2 linked regions of the Methylomagnum ishizawai genome follow. The protein of the gene in region 2 binds, or shares a complex with, the protein of the main gene of each other region. Links are inferred from orthologs where the notes say so. Each region holds a gene or a part of one and is shown on either strand. Other genes may lie near its edges.

Region 1 (8,786 bases), 3.9 Mb from region 2 along the record:
GGCTTGTAATAGGCCCGGACGCTCCAGGCCCCGGCCTCCATCGGCTCGCCCAGGGCGACATAGAGATCGCGGGTCAGGCCGGGATCGATGGCGGCCTCGGTCATCATATTGCGCTGGACCTTGTACACGCGCTTCTGCGGCGACAACCGGGCGGCTTCCACGCCCTCGCGCAGCACTTGGAAATCGCCTTCCCGCGCCACGAAATTCGGCCCCTGCACATCGGTCACGCCCTGGAACACGATGCGGTAGCCGCCCACTTCCACGGTCTCGCCCGGTGCCAGCTTGACGATTTTTTCCTCGCTATAACCATTCGACAGCACCACGCCGACCAGGAACACCGCGATACCACAATGGGCCAGGGTCATGCCGTATACGCTGCGCGATTGCGAGCGCCAACCCTCCGCCAAGCCGCCGCGCAGCCGGAGCCGGTTCCACAGGGTAAAACCCGCGCTGCCCGCCAGCCAGAACGCCATCGTCAATCCCGCCAGCGCCTTGATATCGGCGATATTCCAGAACACGGCGGTGAAGACTATGCCGAGCAGCAAACTCGCCAGGGCCAGATAACGCACCCGGAACAACAACTGGCCGATCCTCGCCTCGCGCCAGGCCAGCATCGGCCCGATCCCGGCCAGCAGGCAAATCGGGGTCATCAAGGGCGCGAACACGCTGGCGAAATAGGGCGAACCCACCGAAATCTTGCCCAGTTTCAAGGCGTCCAGCACCAGCGGATACAAAGTGCCCAGCAGGATGCTGGCACTGGCCGTGACCAACAGGATGTTGTTCAACAGCAAGAGGTTTTCCTTGGAGACGAAACCGAATTGGGCGGTATCGCGGATGGCCGGGGCGCGCAGGCCGTACAGCAGCAAGGAACCGCCCACCACCAGCGCCAGCAACATCAGGATGAATAAGCCCCGCGCCGGGTCCGAGGCGAAGGCGTGGACCGAAGTCAGCACCCCCGAACGGACCAGGAACGTCCCGAGCAAGCTCAGGGAAAAGGCGAAGATCGCCAGCAACACCGTCCAGGCTTTGAACGCGCCGCGCTTCTCGGTCACGGCCAGCGAATGCAGCAAGGCCGTCGCCACCAGCCAGGGCATGAACGAGGCGTTCTCGACCGGGTCCCAGAACCACCAACCGCCCCAGCCCAGTTCGTAATACGCCCACCACGAACCCAGCACGATCCCCGCCGTCAGGAACACCCAGGCGATCAAGGTCCAGGGCCGCGACCACCGCGCCCAGGCCGAATCCAGGGAACCACCCAGCAAGGCCGCGATGGCGAAGGCGAAGGCCACCGACAAGCCCACATAGCCCATGTACAGCATGGGCGGATGGATGGTCATGCCGAAATCCTGCAACAAGGGATTGAGGTCGTTGCCGTCGGCGGGAGCCGGGACGATGCGCTCGAAGGGATTCGAGGTCAGCAGGATGAACAGCAAAATCCCGACGCTCACCAGCCCCATCACGCCCAAAACCCGCGCTTGGAATTCCAGCGACAAGCCCCGGCTGAACGCCGTCACCATCACCGTCCACAGCCCCAGGATCAAGGCCCATAGCAGCATGGAACCTTCGTGCGCCCCCCAGGTGGCCGAGATGCGGTAATACAGCGGCAGGCTGCTATTGGAATGCTGGGCCACGTACATGACCGAGAAATCATGGTTGACGAACGCCGCCACCAGACAGCCGAAGGACACCGCCAGGAACAGGAATTGCGCCCGCCCGGCGGCGGGTCCCACCGCCATCCAGGCGGGCATGCGCCGCGCCGCGCCCAGCAAGGGATAGGTCGCTTGCATCAAGGCGGTCAGCAAGGCCAGGATCAAAGCCAGATGTCCGAGTTCGGGACTCATTTCTTCCACCCTTGGTAATCGATGGGCGCTTGCCCATTCTGTTTGAGGGAATCGGCGACTTCGGGCGGCATGTAGTTCTCGTCGTGCTTGGCGAGGACTTCGCTGGCCTCGAACACGCCGGCCGGGTTGAGCTGGCCGATGGAGATGATGCCCTGCCCTTCGCGGAACAGGTCCGGCAGGATGCCGGTATAGACCACCTTCACCGTGGCCGGGCCGCCGTCGCTCAGGGTGAAATGGACGGTCGTGCCGTTGGCTTCCCGCTGCACCGTGCCCGGCACCACCAGCCCGCCGACCCGGAACGGATAACCCTTCGGCGCTTCCCCGGCGGCGACCTGGCTGGGGGTGTAGAAATACAGCAGGTTCTTCTGGAACGCGGTGAGGGCCAGGAAGGCCGCGACGCTGACCCCCAGAAGGATCAGCCCCACCACGGTCATGCGTTTTTGGCGTGGAGTCATCATGACGGCTTCCGTTGCTCTTGCTTGAGGCGGCGGGCGATGGTTTTCAGCACCCCGGCATGGCGCTTGAGGGGTGCCAGCAGATTGAGGATCAGGATCACGGCCATCAGGCCATAGGAAGTCCAGACATAGAGGGCGTAGCCGCCCATGGAGAAGAATTCGTTCCAGTTCATTGCGATAGCGGATGTGGATGGAAGGAGAGACCGGCGCGGAGCGCTTGGGGAACCGCCCCATCGGGGGTTGGGATGCGAGGCGGGATATTCTAGCGGTTTGGCGGGGGGTTGGCTGTGAAATGCTGGGCGATCCGTGGCTGGATGCGGCACGGCGGAACATCCCACCGCCCCCGCATCCGACCCGTTGGAGCCGCTTATCCACCCGCCTTCTCGAACCCCAGCACCCTATACCGCAACACCCCCCACCGGCTCGCCCATTCGGCGAACAGGGTCTCCGCCGCCGCCGACACGCTGGGCAGGGTGAACTCTTTGGCCAGTTTGCGGATGAAATCGTAGGTCGGCAGGGTCTCCTGGGTAATATCCCGCTCACAGCGCACGGCGAACCCGGTACTTTGCGCCAGACGGCGGTAATCCTCCAAACCATGGCGGAAATCGCAACGCCCATAAAACCCCAAGGTCGCGGGCCACATCCCCGCCAGGCCGATGAACGGCTTCAAACCCACCGTCGGCAGGAAATCCGACAAGGCCAGCCGTCCGCCCGGCTTCAACACCCGGAAAGCCTCCCGGAAGAATCGCTCCCGGCTGGGGAAATGGAAAATACATTCCACCGCCAGCACCGCATCCAAACTGGCGTCCTCGAACGGCAGGGCGCAGGCATCGCCCTCGATCCATTCCAGGGTATTGCCGGGCCGGGCTTGGATGCGGCTCCCGGCCCTTTCGAGTTGGCGCGGATCGATATTCAGCCCGGCCAGGGCCATGCGTTCGAAATTCGCATTCAAGCTGGCCGTGGTGCCGCCGAAACCGCAGCCCGCATCCAACACCCGCATCCCATCGGCCACGCCCGCCGCTTGGTACACCAGCCGCGACAAGGCTTCGGCGGCTTGCGCGAAATCCTCCGGCGTGCCGGTCGCGCGCTTGGGTTCGGGCCAATAGCCCCAATGCACATGGTGGCCGAACACTTGTTCCAGGACGGGATGCCCCTCGTCCAACAGCTTGAGCAAGGCATCGAAATACGGCAGGCGGATCGGGCTGGACATGGGTTTAGGCTCCTTTGGATGGCGTCGGCACCGGGTGGCCTGTCAGAATACCGGAAAAACCCCTGTCATCCCCATCGCCCGAGTACCCGTATCCCATGGCTTCCCCGCACGATCCCCGCGCCGCCGCGCTCGCCAGTTTCATCGACCGCCACCCCGGAATCCTGGCGGGCGGCGGTCCCGCCGCCGTGTTCCGCGCCCTGCCCGGCGATTATCTGGACGCGCTCGCGCCGCGCCCCGTCCATTATTACCAAACCGACAAGCCCGGCGCCGACGCCCTGGCCCGGCGCGGCCTCGAAGTCCGCACCGACGAACCCGCGGCCCCCGCCGCCCTCTGCCTCGTGTTCGCCACCAAGCACAAGGAAGAAGTCCTCTACCACTACGCCCGCGCCGCCGGATTGCTGGACGAAGGCGGCAGCTTGGTCGTCAGCGCCGCCAACGACCTGGGCGCGCCCTCGCTGGAACGCCGCTGCGCCGAGCTGATGGGCGGCGTCGAAACCTATAGCAAGCACAAATGCCGGGTGTTCCTGGCCCGGAAGGATTCGGCCAAGCTGGATCGCGGCCTGTTGGATGCTTGGTTGCAAGGCGGGGATTGGCATGGTATCGCGGACACCGGCTTGATGAGCCGGCCCGGCTTGTTCAGTTGGAAGGCGCTGGACCTGGGTTCGCGCCTCCTGGCCCGCCACCTGCCGGACGATCTGGCCGGGCGCGGGGCCGACCTGGGCGCGGGCTATGGCTATCTGAGCCGGGAAATCCTGGCCCGCCCGCGCCGCATCGCCGAATTGCACCTGTTCGAATCCGAACACAAGGCGCTGGACGCCGCCCGCCGCAACCTGGAAGGACACCCGGCGGCGCAATTCCATTGGGCCGATGTGACCCTGGGCCTGCCGGTGTCGCGGCTGGATTTCGTGGTGACGAACCCGCCGTTCCACACGGGGCGGGCGGCGGTGTCGGCGCTGGGCCGGGCCTTCGTGCGGGCGGGACTTGCGGCGCTCAAACCGGGCGGCCGCTTGTTCCTGGTCGCCAACCGGCATCTGCCCTACGAGCCGGAAATCGAAACACTGGGAGCGCGGGCGGCAACCCTGGCGGAGGCCGAGGGCTTCAAGGTGATCCTGGCCCTAAAGCATTGATTGCGCGATGGAAACCGGCCCCGCCGCCCCACCCGGCGCGGCTAGAAAAGAGTTGCAAGATCATCGGCTCTTTGGCACTCTCTCAAGCCCAGGCCGGGGGTCCAAGATAATCGCGATGAAACCACCCCGGCGACCTTTTATCCAGGGTGCCTTCCGACCTTGGCAAACCCCGTACGCCGGGGTTTCGGAAAAAGGCGTTTATGGACGGCGACGACAAAACCCATCGGACCGCGAATATGCCGGACCCCGTTTATCGAAACCCTCCGTAATCACCGGAAACTGGCCGCTGGCAAGGCGTCCCAACCCCGCCGCCGCCAAGCATTGGTTTACTCCATGCGGGATTCCGCCCTTACAACAACCACCTAATAATGATTATATGCTAACCGCCATAGCCGTTTTATTAGTCCTAGCGCTGGTTTATCTCATATATAGGCTCGCATGGTCCCCCCAATCCACCCGCCACCACGCGGTGGACCAGCCGCGCCCCGATATTCCGCCCCGGCCCCAAACCCAGGCCGAACCCGCCCCGGAAACCCCGGCAACCGCCCCCCAACTCCGCGCCACCGAACCGCCGCCACCGGCCAGCGAACCCGCTCCCGCAGCGGCGCAAGTGGCCGAGCCTCCCGCCGTGGCGGCGGTGCCGGTCGAGGCCGCCCCCGCGCCGACCCCGGCACCGCGCCCGGCCTGGGTGCCGGAGGATTCGGTGCTGCGCCGCCATTTCCTGCACCACACGGCCCTGATGGCGCAGACCGTCGCCGGTCCACGCCCCAGCGATAGCGTCCTGGTCCGCCATCATGGGCAATTGATCCAGAGCCTCGTCGACGCTTGCCTGCGCGATGAAGCCAGCCTGCTCAAGCTGCGGGCCGACTACGCGGCGCGTTTGGCGGCGTTGGCCGCGCCGCCAGTCCCGGTCGCGCCAGCCGCCACCGTCACCGAAGCGCCGACGCCGGTCGAGGAACCCCTTGTTGCCAACACCGCCGCTCCGATCCCGGTCGAAACCGCGCCGGTCGCCGCCCCGCCCGTCCGTGCCCCACGCCCGGCCTGGGTGCCGGAGGATTCGGTGTTGCGCCGCCACTTCATGCAGCACACGGCCCTGATGGCGCAGACCGTTGCCGGGCCGCGCCCCAGCGATAGCGTCCTGGTCCGCCATCATGGGCAATTGATCCAGAGCCTCGTCGACGCTTGCCTGCGCGATGAAGCCAGCCTGCTCAAATTGCGGGCCGGGTACGCGGCCCGGATCGCAGCGCTGGCCGTGACCGCGCCTCCGGCCCCGGTCGGGGAACCCGCCCACCTTGTCGCCGCAGCGGACGCGGCCCCGATCCCGGAAGAACCGCCACCGGCCGCGCCGGAACCCGCCGCCGCCCCGGCACCGCGCCCGCCGCTGATTCCCCAGGATTCCGTACTCCGCAGGCATTTCCTGCACCACGTCCTGTATATGCTGAAATCGGTCGCCCCGCCCCGCCCCACCGACAGCGTGTTGATCCGCCATTACGAGCAATACCTCGATAGCGAATTCAACGCCTGCCTGCGCGACCCGGCACGGCTGGAACGGCTGATCGCCCGCTATGGGGCCAGCAGGACGGCCAGAACCGCGTAAACCCAGCACCGGGCAGGGACGCCCGGCCCCTTCCGCGCCAGGGCGGACCCAACCCGGACGGCCCCGGTCTCAAGCCCAGACATCGAGGTTATGGCCGAGCGGCCCGGAAGGCGTGGCCGAGGCGATGAGCTGGAGCGCGTCCTGCCCCTCCCGCTTGGCTTGGTCGTTCGCCATCTTCATCACCGAAGCGCCGATCTTCTCTTGCAGCTTGCTGTCGTTCATGGCCTGGGCCAGGGCCATCAGGCCCGAATCGGAAAGACCCGAAATATCCATGGATGCCCCCTTGGGGTTGGTTCATAGGCTAAGGCTAGCGGAAATCCCGGCACTCCACCGGCCCCGCTCATTCGCCATCCGCCGCGCTCAGTATCGGGAGCCGCCAGCGGCGGGGGACGAGTCCCGCCACCACGTACAGGACCGCCATCAGCACATACACCAGATAGCTGGCATGGGGGCTGTGGAAGGCGATGGCTATGCCCAGGGCGTAGAACGGCGGCCCGACCAGCAAGCGGCGGTTGGCCTGGCGGATGACCTCGGGACCGAGGTCGGGTTTGACCAGCCGGTGGTTGCGGACGGCGTAGAGCCAACTGGCATGCAGGGTCAGCGAAGCCAGGATCATATTGCAGCCGTAGATGATGCTGGCCACGGCGTATTGGTGATGCTCGCCGAGCATGGCCGCGGAGAACGGCAGCAGCGAAATCCAGAACAGGAAGAAGATATTGATCCACAAGAAGCGGTTGTCGGTGTGGGTCAGGTGGTGGAGGTCGGCGTGCTGGTGGACCCAGAATACCGCCGCCACCGCGAAGCTGATAGCGTAGCTCAGCACCTTGGGCCACAGTTCCAACAGCGCCTTATGGAGTTCGGCGGCGGAAGCGGCCCCCGTGACCTCGTCGGCGATGATTTCCAGCACGAGGAGGGTCATCACGATGGCGAACACGCCATCGCTCAGGGATTGCAAGCGGCCTTTCTCGAAACCACGGCCATTGTGTTCGGACATCGGAGGTTGCTCCTGGGAGATTGAAAGAAATATAGGGAGGTGGCGGCGGGACCGATCCGGGCGGGCGGACGCCTCCGCCACGATCACGGAAGCAATTTCAAAGCGATGGCTTTGGAGAGCCTCATGCTCATTGTTTCCACCGCGAGCAGATACCGGCTGATTACCAAGCATATCATGGCGGTCGTGACCAATATCATACCCGCCGTCATGGCTTTTCCCAGGCCCAATCCCGGCAATGCGATAAGCAAAAAGGACGACCACGAGCATATGACAACGATCTGTATCAGATAGAGGGGGAACGATATTTTCCCCAGGAAAAGCGACCAACCGGAGGAAAGCAGCGCTTTGAGGCGCGGGGATAGGGCCACCGCCAGCACGATACTATCGCCATGAGGCACATCACTTTCGGGTGATTCTCGAACCCCCTATGCCAAGTCGATATATACCCATCGATGGCGATGATCGCGAATGCCAATATATCCGATCCGATGGAATCAAGATCGCGCTTATCGAAGTGCGATTTATTGAGCTCGCAGAGGAGATAGCCCAGCCAGAAGCAAGCCAGCTTTTGGCTTTTCAGATAGAGGAAGGCCAGCAAAATAAGAGCGATGGGCCAGTTGGCTTTGCCATGGCTCCTATAAATGGCGATGAACGAATAAAGCATATACGAACCCAGCAGTTCGGTCTGCATAGTCCATAAACTTGAGTTATAGCTGGTTTTCGGCTGATATTCGAAAAAGCACTCGTAGAAGGCAAACGTCAGCATTCCGCCCAAACTGGGCTTGGTATGGAAGTGGTCGCCGATCCAATTATAGGTAGTGGTATCCCACCCCCTCACGGTGGCCAAATATCGGGCCGCGTCCTGGTTGAAGATCAAATGCGCCTTCATCAACAAAAACGCGATCAGGGAGGCGACGGATACCGGAATAGCCAGCCTGAAATATCTCGATGTGGTGGCCACGAGCAAATCGCCGCCGTCCCCATAAACCCCTTTCACGCTCAGGGCGAAGCCGGAAATCACGAAAAAGACATATACCGCGAGGCCGCCATCGGTGATGAACAGACTCCATGGGCCGTTGTATTCTGGAATATATTCCAGTAGGAAAGCGCCGACCAAGTGGTGTAGGAATACCACGACACAGGCCCATCCCCTCAGCCCGTCCAGCCATTCCAGTCTTGTTTTGATGGGCATGGATTGCATTAGGTTGTCGGATTCTATAAATATCGGTTTGGAAACCACTGCGCGCTTTATGGTTCGTAGCTTGTGATTTGTAGTTTGATCAGGTTTTTATCCAAGGATATTGAAAGCCATGGCACGGGGAAATTTCAACGGCATAATCCCATCGCTCCCACGGTCCCCGTGGGAATGCGGCCCGCGCCACGGGAGCGGATTCGGCCCGGTGCCCATCCACACCACGGAATCAGGGGCATTGGCTGGTCAAGAGCGTGCCGTTTTGACCCGCGGCCACCCATTGGCGATGGCCCCAGGCGGCGGTGACCAATCGGTTCACCGTCCCCGAAAGTTGGCCGGTCCAGTTGGTGCCGTCCGGGCTGGTCAGGAT
Region 2 (4,558 bases):
ACTTGAGTGGCATTCGTCGCCCTATCGGGCGGCGATGTCCCGTAAAATTTTCCAATCCAATAAAAAGGAAAGAAGCAATGATGAAAGCAATCAAGTTGACCGCAGTTTTGTTGTCTGCCGGCCTGACCGTGGGCTGCGCGAGCAAGTCCGACATCACCAACCTGCAAACCCAGGTTGATGGCTTGAAGGCTGAAATTTCCTCCGTGAAGAGCACCGCCGACGAAGCGCTGTCCTCCGCCCAGGCTGCTGAAGCCGCCGCCAACAAGGCCGCTGCCGCCGCTCAACGCGCTGAACAGGCGATCAACGACAAGCTGGATCGCGGCTTCCGTAAAGGCGCCATGAAGTAATCGTTCGCCCTGCGCGAAAGATTAAAAAAACCCGGCGGGGTCGCCCCCACCGGGTTTTTTTTATGCGCCTTCCACCACGTCCTGCGCCCAGGCGCTGCGCCGCTCCCGGTCCAGCACCTCGGCCCTGGCCCGCATCAGCGCCACGGTGAAATAGTAGAACTGGAACGCCAGCGCCATCAGCAGCAGGGGTAGCAACATACTGAAATGGATGGAGGGCTTGTCGAACTTGGTCACGGTCGGGCCTTGGTGCAAGGTGTTCCACCATTCCACCGAGTAATGGATGATCGGAATGTTCACCACGCCGACCAGGATCAACACGCCCCCGGCCCGCGCCGCCGAACGCGGCTCTTCGATGGCCGAGACCAGGGCGATATAGCCCAGGTACAGGAACAACAGGATCAATTCCGAGGTCAGCCGCGCATCCCACACCCACCACGCCCCCCACATCGGCTTGCCCCATAGGGAACCCGTCACCAAGGCCAGGAAGGTGAACGACGCCCCCAGGGCCGCCGAGCCGCGCACCATCACATCGGCCAGCTTGATGTTCCAAATCAGGTGGATGGCGCTCAGGACCGCCATGAAGGTATAGATGAACATCGACATCCAGGCGCTCGGCACATGCACGAACATGATGCGATAGCTCTGCCCCTGCTGGTAATCGGGCGGGGCCACGAACAGGCCGAGGTAAAGCCCCGCGACCATGAAGATCAAGGTGACGCCGCCCAGCCAGGGGATGAGCTTCCCGGCGATCCGGTAGAAATGCTTGGGCGAGGCCAGTTTATGGAAAAACAACCAGATAGCGTTCCACATGGTGTCAACTCAGGCTGATGCGCAGCGCGGCGGCGGTCGCCAGCGGCGCGAGGGTGAGCGCCAAGACCAGCAAAGCGCCCAGGAAATAAAGCTGCCCCTCCACCGGCATCCCGGCGGCGGCGGCGGCGACGGCATTGGTGGCGAAGATCAGGACCGGGATATACAAGGGCAAAACCAACAGGGTCAGCAACACCCCGCCGCGCCTCAGGCCCACCGTCAAAGCCACGCCGATGGCCCCGATCAGGCTCAACAAGGGTGTGCCGACCAGGAGGGTGATTTCCAGGGCATAGACCGCTGGACCGGGCAGGGCCAGGAACAGCGCCAAGACCGGGGCCATCAGCAGCATGGGCAGGCCGCTCACCAGCCAATGCGCCAACACCTTGGCCAGCACCAGCACCGCCAAGGGATGCGGACTGAGGGCGATTTGCTCCAAAGCGCCATCGTCGAAATCGGAGCGGAACATGTTCTCCAGCGAGAACAGCGCCGCCAACAAGGCCGCGATCCAGATCACGCCCGGCGCGATCTTGCGCAGCAAGGCTTCCTCCGGGCTGACGCCCAGGGGGAACAGCGTCACCACGATCATGAAGAACAGCAAGGGATTGACCAATTCGCCCCGGTGCCGGAACGCCAAGAGCAAATCCCGCTGTAGCAAGGCCAGGAAGGCGCGGAGAAGTTCGTTCATGCCAGGGTCAGTTTGACCAAGCCGCCGCGTAGCTCGACCGCTTGGTGCGAAGTCAGCACCGCGAGGCCGCCGCGGGTGGCGTGGTCTTCGAGCAGGCGTTGGACCAGGGCGATGCCGCCCACATCCAGCGCGGTGAAGGGTTCGTCGAGTATCCACAACGCCACCGGGGACGACACCAGCCGGGCCAACGCCACCCGCTGCCGCTGCCCGGCGGAGAGGGCGCGGACCGGCAAATCCATCCGGTCCAGGAGGCCCACTTGGTCCAGAGCTTGCTCCAGTTTGTCCTGGCCCAGGGCCGCGCCGTTCAGGGCGAAGGCGAAACGCAGGTTTTCGCCCACCGAGAGTTCGGCCTTGAGTCCCAGGTGGTGGCCGAGATAGCCGATTTCCGCGAAGAAGGCCGCGCGCCGGTGGGCGATGTTGGTGCCGCGCCAGCGCACTTCGCCTTCGTTCGGGGGACTCAGCCCGGCCAGGATGCGGAGCAGGCTGGTTTTACCGCTGCCATTGGCTCCTTCGATCTGCATGATCTGGCCGGGCGCGACGCCGAAACCCAGCCCCGAAAACAGCGGGATATCGCCGCGCAGGCATTCGAGTCGGTGGGCTTCGAGGGCGGGGGGAGTCCCGGTCATGGGGGGATGCGATGGACGGGTGACGGACATGGGGGCGCATTATCGCAGAAACCCGACCGGGCTTACGCTGAATTTTCCCCCATCATGGGCGGTCTATCCCGGCAATGGAATTCTACAATCCACGCCGAAACAGGAAGGGGTCATCATGTTCATGCCATTTTATATGCCCGGCAGACGGCGCTTGCGGGTCGTGGTCGCGGGTGGCGGCTATGCGGGCTTGGCGGCTTTATCGGCCCTCAGGACACAGCGCCCGGATGCCGATCTGGTCCTGATCGACCCCCGTCCCCACCATCTCAAAATCACCCGTCTCCACGAAAGTTTCCGCCGCCCGCTGGCCGAGTTCCAGGTGCCGTTCAGCGCCTTGGGCCGGCGCTTCGGTTTCCGCCATGTCCAAGCCGCGCTGCCCATCGACGAACCGGCCTTGTCGCAATGGAATACCGGACGCGCCCTGACGGTCGATGGCGCGGCGCTGGAGTTCGATTACCTCTTGATCGCCACCGGCGGCAGCTACCGCAAGCCGGAAAAAAGCCCGGAAACCCTGGACCTGGACGATTTCAGCACCGAAACCGGCTCCGGCTTGATCGACCTCTACCGCGACGCCATCGAGTCCCGTGGGCGCTATCTGACCGTGGTGGGCGGCGGCGCGACCGGCATCCAATTCCTGTTCGAGATCGCCCATTACCTCCAGCGGCAGCGCAGCGCCTGCCGTTTGCGGCTGGTGGACGCCGACCCCGCCCCGCTCGGCCAATTCCGGCCCGGCCTGGGCCGTTATGCGCAGGTCCGTCTGGCCGATCTCGGCATCGATTACCACCCCGACCAAAGGTTCCAGGCCCAGGCCGATGGCGTCCTCCAGCTCCAAGCCCGCGCTTCCGGCCAGCCGCTGGCCTTGGCCTCGGACCTGACGCTATTGTTCCTGGGCAACAACCCGGCCCAGCGCTGGGAGGCCAACTGGTTCGGCCAGGTCGTGAGCGGCGGCGCGGCGCTGGAACGCATCTATACCGCCGGGGATTGCTCGCGCTACCGCCCGCCGGGCTCCAACGCCCTGAGCGCCCAGACCGCCCTGCGCAAGGGCCGGCTCGCGGCCCGCAACATCCTGCGCCACGCCAGTCCGGTGCGGCTGTTGGAACCTTATCTCTACCGCGACCTGGGCTATGTCGTCAGCCTGGGACCGGAGGATGCGGTGGGCTGGATCGGCCTCGAACGCAACGTGGTGGGCGGCGCGCCCGCCAAGGTGGCGAAGGATATCGTCGAGGCCCAATACGATCTACTGCTGGCGGGGGTCGATACCTATATGCCGTGAACGGCCCGGTCGGCGGCATTCGATATTTTCCGCTATCGCCGATTCCCAAGCCGCGCTCGGGAACCCGCAGACCCGCGGCCAGCGGGATAAAAAGGAAGAGACGGTTTCGTTAGGCATCAACCCAAAGGAGGCACAGCGATGTTGTTTGGCGCTAAACAGCCGGTCGTGGCGAAGGCCAGCACGGTCATCAAGAAGCCCGTGGAGGACGTGTTCCATTTCATCGGCGAGGAATTTTTCAGCAACTACCCCAAGTGGTCGCCCGAGGTGGTCGAATTGAAACCGCTGTCCAACGGTCCGGTGCAGGTCGGTTCCATGGCTTGGCAGGTCCGGGTTGACCGCGGCCACCGCAGCGAATCCACCTTCGCCGTCACCGATCTCCAACCCAACCGGCGCATCGCCTTCAGCGGCGTCTCCAACGCCTATCATTGCGCCTACGAATTGCGGCGGGCCGACCCGGATGCGGCCACCCAGGTCGCGTTCACCTTCGAACTGCCGGAATTGGAACTCTATATGCGGCCCTTCGAGAAATTGATCCGGCTCGCCGTGCAGGAAGGGGCCGAGCGCACCGTCCAGAATCTCAAGGGCTTGATCGAAGGCCGGCCCTGAACGCCCCCCGCCGGGCAAGCCCGGCCCATAACAACACCATCCACGCGGGAGGAGACCCATGTTCTTCGTGGCAGAAAAAGACCCCGGCCTGATTCCCCAGGTGTTATCGACGATCCTGGATGCATGCGTGAACGGCGTCACCCTGGCCGACCCGGATTTGGACGACATGCCCATCGTCTACGCCAAC

The links.
Region 1: the proteins of ccmB (region 2) and ccmE are in contact, whole or in part, in a solved structure (PDB 8CE8), measured with the Escherichia coli proteins. The link is inferred for Methylomagnum ishizawai from one-to-one orthologs.

What each region holds. Positions count from the first base shown.
Region 1 is NZ_AP019783.1:657,187-665,972, reverse strand. The notes cover bases 569-3,473. They hold ccmE (cytochrome c maturation protein CcmE), read right to left. Parts: upstream 2,300-3,473; coding sequence 1,838-2,299; downstream 569-1,837. Other genes in these bases: K5658_RS02885 (class I SAM-dependent methyltransferase), read right to left, coding at 2,664-3,473; ccmD (heme exporter protein CcmD), read right to left, coding at 2,296-2,469; K5658_RS02900 (heme lyase CcmF/NrfE family subunit), read right to left, coding at 569-1,841. Also shown: more of K5658_RS02900, read right to left, coding at 1-568; more of K5658_RS02885, read right to left, coding at 3,474-3,506; K5658_RS02880 (class I SAM-dependent methyltransferase), read left to right, coding at 3,602-4,633; K5658_RS02875 (hypothetical protein), read left to right, coding at 5,103-6,230; K5658_RS02870 (YjfB family protein), read right to left, coding at 6,300-6,503; K5658_RS02865 (TMEM175 family protein), read right to left, coding at 6,571-7,224; K5658_RS02860 (acyltransferase family protein), read right to left, coding at 7,508-8,425; K5658_RS02855 (WD40/YVTN/BNR-like repeat-containing protein), read right to left, coding at 8,646-8,786. UniProt on the Escherichia coli protein: Heme chaperone required for the biogenesis of c-type cytochromes. Transiently binds heme delivered by CcmC and transfers the heme to apo-cytochromes in a process facilitated by CcmF and CcmH.
Region 2 is NZ_AP019783.1:4,537,500-4,542,057, forward strand. What follows is about bases 1-2,966. They hold ccmB (heme exporter protein CcmB), read right to left. Parts: upstream 1,840-2,966; coding sequence 1,162-1,839; downstream 1-1,161. Other genes in these bases: K5658_RS20485 (Lpp/OprI family alanine-zipper lipoprotein), read left to right, coding at 78-347; K5658_RS20490 (heme ABC transporter permease), read right to left, coding at 408-1,157; ccmA (cytochrome c biogenesis heme-transporting ATPase CcmA), read right to left, coding at 1,836-2,465; K5658_RS20505 (NAD(P)/FAD-dependent oxidoreductase), read left to right, coding at 2,611-2,966. In the rest of the region: more of K5658_RS20505, read left to right, coding at 2,967-3,765; K5658_RS20510 (SRPBCC family protein), read left to right, coding at 3,904-4,371; K5658_RS20515 (PAS domain-containing protein), read left to right, coding at 4,430-4,558. UniProt on the Escherichia coli protein: Required for the export of heme to the periplasm for the biogenesis of c-type cytochromes.